2 regions of the Bradyrhizobium sp. USDA 4532 genome follow, and region 2 is predicted to be linked to the other one. Evidence: predicted binding sites of a transcription regulator. Region 2 holds the regulator's gene; the other holds the start of a gene.
What was found. The regulator PhoB, encoded in region 2, activates phosphate uptake and scavenging genes when phosphate is short. The targets are predictions, from matches to a motif close to TGTCATNNANCTGTCAT.

Region 1: ugpB (sn-glycerol-3-phosphate ABC transporter substrate-binding protein UgpB) is a predicted target of PhoB. The motif match lies at 1,727-1,743, and genes of this name have one in related genera.

What each region holds. Positions count from the first base shown of each region.
Region 1 covers NZ_JALJZN010000001.1:5,934,523-5,937,929, reverse strand. Annotated here, with positions in the region: gene ugpA (sn-glycerol-3-phosphate ABC transporter permease UgpA) at 1-191, opposite strand, end outside; gene ugpB (sn-glycerol-3-phosphate ABC transporter substrate-binding protein UgpB) at 355-1,671, opposite strand; gene J2R76_RS27315 (CaiB/BaiF CoA-transferase family protein) at 1,962-3,167, opposite strand; gene J2R76_RS27310 (organic hydroperoxide resistance protein) at 3,357-3,407, opposite strand, start outside.
Region 2 covers NZ_JALJZN010000001.1:6,822,247-6,825,653, reverse strand. Annotated here, with positions in the region: gene J2R76_RS31365 (aspartate aminotransferase family protein) at 1-408, opposite strand, end outside; gene J2R76_RS31360 (GcrA family cell cycle regulator) at 896-1,408, shown strand; gene phoB (phosphate regulon transcriptional regulator PhoB) at 1,649-2,359, opposite strand; gene phoU (phosphate signaling complex protein PhoU) at 2,505-3,221, opposite strand; gene pstB (phosphate ABC transporter ATP-binding protein PstB) at 3,328-3,407, opposite strand, start outside.

The sequences.
Region 1 (3,407 bases), 890 kb from region 2:
TCCTTGAACAGCTCGAGATAGTTCTCGAACCAGACGAAGCTGGTGGAGAGGCCGAAGGCGTCCTGCAGCAGGAAGGACTGGATCACCGCTTGCACGGCCGGCCAGTAGAAAAAGATCAGGACGATCGCGAGTTGCGGGGCAACCAGCGCGTAAGGCAACAGCTTTGACTGGAAAATCGCTTGCTTTTGCATGGGCTCGGAGGAAGGGCAGGCCGCGGATGCGGCCTGCCGGTTGATCGCCCTAAAGCGCGATGAGATGAGCTTGGATCGTCATCGCGCTTTAGCTTGTCGTCTGGGCATGATCTTTTCGGAAAGCCGCTTCGCACTTTTCCGGATCATGCCCGAAGGCATCATGTCAGCGGACGGCGGTCTTTTCAAACTGCCGCAGCATCTGGTTGCCGCGCTCGACGGCGGCGTCCAGCGCCTGCTTGGCGGTCTTCTTGCCGGCCAGCGCCTGCTCGATCTCCTCCGACCACATGTCGCGCAGCTGCACCATGTTGCCGAGGCGCAGACCGCGGGAATTCGCGGTCGGCTCCTTGTTGGTGAGCTCGAGCAGCGGGGTCTCGAGATAGGGCTGGTCCTTGTAGAAGCCTTCTTCCTTGGCCTTGGCGTAGGCGGCCTTGGTGATCGGCAGATAACCCGAGGCCTTGTGGATCCAGACCTGGCGGTCGGTGTCCGAGAGGAAGGTCAGGAACTTGGCCACGCCCTTGTATTCCTCGGCCGACTTGCCGCCCATCACCCAGAGCGAGGCGCCGCCGATGATCGAGTTCTGCGGCGCGCCCTTGGCGTCGGGATAATACGGCATCGGCGCCGCGGTGAAGTTGAACTTGGCCTGCGCCTTGACGTTGCCGAAGAAGGCCGACGAGGTCAGGTAGATCGGGCATTCGCCCGAGGTGAAGCGGCCTTCGCCGGTGTTGGTGCGGCCGGCATAGTCGTAGGTCTTGTCCTTCTGCAGCTCGACGAGGCTCTCGAGATGCTTGACCTGCAGCGGGCCGTTGAATTCGAGCACGGTGTCGAAGCCGTCGAGGCCATTGGCCTTGCTGGCGAGCGGCACATTGTGCCAGGCCGAGAGCTGTTCGAGATTGACCCAGGTGACCCACGAGCCGGAGAAGCCGCAGGTGTTATAGCCGGCTGCCTTCAGCTTCTTGGCGTCGTCGAACACTTGCGGCCAGGTCTTCGGAATCTCCGCGATGTTGGCCTTCTTCAGCGCATCGAGATTGATCCACATCACCGTCGACGACGAGTTGAAGGGGAACGACAGCATCTCGCCCTTGGAGGTCGAGTAGTAGCCGGTGATCGCGGGCAGATAGACGCCCGGATCGAACTTCTCGCCGGCGTCGGCCATCAGCTTGTAGACCGGTTTGACGGCGCCGGTGGCGGCCATCATCGTCGCGGTGCCGACCTCGAACACCTGCATGATATGCGGCGCGTTGCCGGCGCGGAACGCGGCGATGCCGGCGTTCATGGTGTCGGCGTAGCCGCCCTTGTAGGTCGGGATCACCTTGTAGTCGGATTGCGAGGCGTTGAAGTCGTTGGCCAGCTTGACGATGACGTCGTTGTTGGCGCCGGTCATCGCGTGCCACCACTGGATCTCGGTCACCGCGAACGCGGGCGACGCGAATGCAAGCGCGGCAGCGGCTGCCGCGGCAGCGCCTAGTCGTCGAAAGAACATCAAAACCCCTCCCAATTGGAACATCATCTTTCGTTGCGCGCGTTATCAGCGCCGGATGACGTTCAAATGACCGTATAAACGAAAGTCATGGTAGGGGGGAAGCCGAAGCGAAGGGAAGCGGTAAAAAAGGCGAAGACCGCAGCCGGCTCCGTGCGGTGCAGCGCCAAACGCGACGTTGCACCGCAGTGTTGATGCGTCGGCCGGTTCGATACGGGCCGACGCTCCAGCTTTGTCCTGACGCGAACCGGTGCGCATCCCGCATCACGTGCGGGACAGGCTCGAAAACGCCTTTAGCGCTTGCGCTGGGGACCGCAGACCACGCCCTTCTCAACCAGGCCGTTGATCTCGTCCTTCGAGTAGCCGAACTCGCCGAGCACTTCCGCGGCGTGCTGGCTGAACTTCGGCGGCGTCCGGCGCAGGTTCGGCTTGGTGCGTTCGAGGCGGATCGGCGAGGCGACGCCCTTGTACCAATCCTTCTCGATGACGTCGCCGCGATGAATGGTGTGCGGGTTGGTCAGCGCCTGGTCGATCTTCTGCACCGGGCCAGCCGGCAGGCCGGCGGCGAGCAGCCGGTTGCACAGCGGCTCGGCCTCGTGCTGGCTGAACACCGCGGCCAGCTCGACGCGGAGCGCATCGCGGTTGGCGATGCGGTCCTTGTTGCGGGCAAAGCGCGGGTCGGTGCCGAGCTCGGGCTTGCCGATCTCCTTGGCGAGCTTGCGGAAGGTTCCGTCATTGCCGACGCCGATGAAGATGTTGTCGGTCTTGGTCGGGAAGATCGCGTACGGCACGAGGTTGGGATGCTCGTTGCCGGTGAGCGACGGCGGCTTGCCGTGCATGAAGTAGTTCGCGGTGTGCGGATGCATGATCGCGAGCCCGGTCTCGTACAGCGTCGTCTCGATGAACTGGCCGAGCCCCGAGCGCTGCCGCTCCGACAGCGCCATCAGGATGCCGATCGTGGCGTAGAGCCCGGTGGTGATGTCGACCAGCGGCACGCCGATCCGCATCGGGCCGCTCTCCGGCGAGCCGGTCGCCGCGATCATGCCGGTCATCGCCTGGATGATCGCGTCATAGCCGGGATTGCCGCCGCGCGGGCCGTCGGCGCCGAAGCCGGAGATCCGGCAATGCACGAGGCGCGGAAATTTCGCGCGCAGCGCGTCGTTGCCGATGCCCCATTTGTCGAGCGTGCCGGGCTTGAAATTCTCGATCAGCACGTCGGCGGTCTCGAGCATCTTCATCAGCACCGCGCGTCCGCCCTCGGAAGCGAGGTCGAGGCCGATCGAGCGCTTGTTGCGGTTGATGCCGACGAAATAGGCCGCGTCTTCTTCGTGGAAGGGAGGACCCCAGTCTCGCACCTCGTCGCCGGCGGGCGGCTCGACCTTGATCACGTCGGCGCCGTGGTCGGCGAGAATCTGGGTGCAATACGGACCGCCGAGCACGCGCGTCAGATCGACCACGCGCAGGCCGGTCATCGCGCCCGTAGCCGCTGGGGTATTCATGGAAGCAACCTTCGCTCAGTTGGGATCAGATAACGAGGGTCCCAGAGCTAACGGTCTTCAGCCGGGGCAGCAATGCTTCCGTCGGCGCAGGCCCATGCAGCAGACGGCGCATGCGTTCGCCAAGCGAACGCGCCGCTGAAAGAGCAATGGTCCGCCACGTGTTGCGGCGGACCATTGCGTGATGTGGAATTAGACGACGCTCAGCTTGACGTCGACATTGCCGCGGGTCGCGTTGGAATA
Region 2 (3,407 bases):
GCGGCCGTGGAAGGCGCCCTCGAAGGTGATGATGCGGTAGCGCTCGCCATGGCCCTTGGAGAAGTGATAGTGGCGGACCAGCTTGATCACGCCCTCCATCGCTTCCGCGCCGGAATTGCAGAAGAACACGAAGTCGGCAAAGCTCTGCTCGCACAGCCGCGCGGCAAGCACCTCGCCGTCCGGGCTCTTGAACAGGTTCGACATGTGCCAGAGCTTGGTCGCCTGTTCCTGCAGCGCCTTGACGAGATGCGGATGCGCGTGCCCGAGCGCGTTGACCGCGACGCCCGAGGTGAAATCGAGATAGCGGTCGCCGTTGGTTGCGATCAGCCAGGCGCCCTCACCGCGCTCGAAACCGAGATCGACCCTGGCGAAGACGGGGAGCAGATGCGACGTGGCAGCGTTGGTCATGACGATCACTGACGGTTTTTAAGCCGACAATTGCCGCGCGCCTTGACGCCAGCGCAGCAACGGCCAGCTTCGGAAAACAAAACGGCCGCCTTTGCGGGCGGCACGTGGCGGGCATTCTATGCTGCGGTCGGTAAGTGTCAATCGCCACGAAGTGGCCTTCCTGCAATGCGAAACGAGCGCAATCCGGAGCATTCCGGTGCGGTGGAAAAGCCTCATCGCGATGCTTAACTGTGTGGGAACATGTGGACGCACGACCGCGGACTCTTGCGCCAGAGTCACGCCATATTGTAGCGTTTGGCCTGTCGGGTACGACATCTCGTGCGGCGGTACTGGACCCTCTAAGTAGCCTTTGTGTCTCGCGTAAACGTTCGGGCGCAACACCGTGCCCGGCGAGGGCTAAGGGATTCTGGCCGCAGGGATATTTGTCCAGATTGGCTCGCAGCGCCGCTCCAATGATTGGCCGGCGCTACGCGAAGGGAAGAATGCGATGACTGTATTGACCTGGTCCGACGATCGCGTCGAGCAGCTGAAGAAGCTCTGGGAGTCCGGCCTGTCGGCCAGCCAGATCGCGGCGGAACTTGGCAATGTGACGCGAAACGCCGTGATCGGCAAAGTGCATCGGCTCGGCCTCTCCGGCCGCGCCAAGGCACCCTCCACGGCCGCGCCGCGGCAGCGCAAGGCCCGCCCCGCCCAGCACATGATGCGGGTGGCGCGCCCGGTCTCGCGCGGCAACACCGCGCTGGCGCACGCCTTCGAGGCCGAGATGGAGCCCGATCCGATCTCCTACGACAATGTGGTGCCGATGAGCCAGCGGCTGTCGCTGCTCGAGCTCAACGAGGCCACCTGTCACTGGCCGGTCGGCGATCCCTCGAGCCCGGAATTCTTCTTCTGCGGCGGCAAAGCGCTCGGCGGCCTGCCCTATTGCGCGCATCACTCGCGCGTCGCCTACCAGCCCGCCGCCGATCGCCGCCGGCCGTCGGCGAAACCGCAGATCAAGTGAGCACTCGGGAAAACGACGGAAGACCTCAAAGACAAATCCCCGCGAAAGCGGGGATTTTTTTGTGTGACCCAGCCCGGCTATATCACCAGCGTCGTCCCGGCGCAGGCCGGGACCCATAACCACGAATGGGTGTTGTTAGAAAGCCGTCTGGCCGCGTGCCGATTGCGCTGGCCGCAGCGTATGGGTCCCGGGTTTCGCCGGGACGACGCCGTGTTGCGGTTTATGAATGCCGCATGGCCGTTACGGCTGCGGCTCGGCCTTGGCAAAGCGGTCGTCGAGCGCGTAGCCGGCGCCGCGCACAGTGCGGATCGGATCCTGCTCGCGGCCCGGATTGAGCAGCTTGCGCAGGCGGCCGATATGCACGTCGACGGTGCGCTCATCGATGTAGATGTCGCGGCCCCAGACGCTGTCGAGCAATTGCTCGCGGCTGAACACGCGGCCGGGATGCTCAAGGAAGAATTCGAGCAGGCGATACTCGGTCGGCCCGAGATCGATCGGACGGCCCGAGCGCGCCACGCGGCGCTTCTCGCGGTCGAGCTCGATGTCGCCGTAGGTCAGCACGGTCGCAAGCCGCTCCGGGCTGGCGCGGCGCAACAGGCCCTTCACCCGCGCCAGCAGCTCCGGCACCGAGAACGGCTTGACGATGTAATCGTCCGCGCCGGTGGCAAGCCCGCGCACGCGCTCGCTTTCCTCGCCGCGCGCGGTCAGCATGATGATCGGAAGCTGCTTGGTCTCGGGCCGCGCCCGCAGGCGGCGGCACAGTTCGATGCCGGACAGGCCCGGCAGCATCCAGTCCAGCACCACGAGGTCGGGAACGCGCTCCTTCAGCCTTGTATCCGCATCGTCGCCGCGCCCCACCGTCTCGACATCGTAGCCTTCCGCATCGAGATTGTAGCGCAACAGCGTCGTCAGCGCTTCCTCGTCTTCGACTACCAGAATGCGTGCGCTCATCGGTTTAAGTTCTTTCTCTGTGGTGATCCGTTGCCCAGACGCAAACCGAAACGCTTACTTCCTTGAGCATAGTCCCCGCGGAAACGATTTGTCGCGAGGATCATCCAGTTTCGCTCTTGCCGGTTCCGTGCTTGCCGATCATGCCTCAGTTGCCCGGCACCGTGGTGGCAAAAGTGGTCATGTCGCCCTTCGGGCGCTTGTCGGTGATCTGCTGGCCCTCGATCATGTAGAACACGGTCTCGGCGATATTGGTGGCGTGATCGCCGATCCGCTCGATGTTCTTGGCGCAGAACATCAGATGGATGCAGAACGAGATGTTGCGCGGATCTTCCATCATGTAGGTGAGCAGTTCGCGGAACAGCGAGGTGCAGATCGCATCGACCTCCTCGTCGCCCTTCCAGACGTTCATCGCCGCCGGCAGGTCGTGCGCGGCATAGGCGTCGAGCACCGACTTGACCTGCGACAGCACGAGGTCGGTCATGTGCTCGAGGCCGCGGATCAGCTTCAGCGGCTGGAAATCGCTCTCCAGCGCCGCGACGCGCTTGCCCATGTTCTTGGCGAGGTCGCCGATCCGCTCGAGGTCGGTGGCGACGCGCATCGCGCTGACGATCTCACGCAGATCGATCGCCATCGGCTGGCGGCGGGCGATCGTCAGCACCGCCCGCTCTTCGATGTTGCGCTGCAGATTGTCGATCTCGATGTCGGCGGCGACCACGCGCTTGCCGAGCGCGACGTCGCGACGGATCAGCGCGTCGACCGACTCGGTAATCATCCGTTCGACCAGGCCGCCCATCTCGGCGACCAGGCGAGTCAACTCCTGCAGGTCGCTGTCGAATGCCTTGGCGGTATGTTCAGAAGCCATCGCTTGTCTCCCTCAACCATGATCCCGGGGATCATGGTTTCGTGTCCTGAATTTTAGCATGACCTGATCGGAAAACCGGTTTCCACTTTTCCGGATCATGCGCCGGTCAACCGAACCGGCCGGTGATGTAGTCCTGGGTGCGCCGATCGCTCGGTGAGGTGAATATCTTGTTGGTGTCGTCGAACT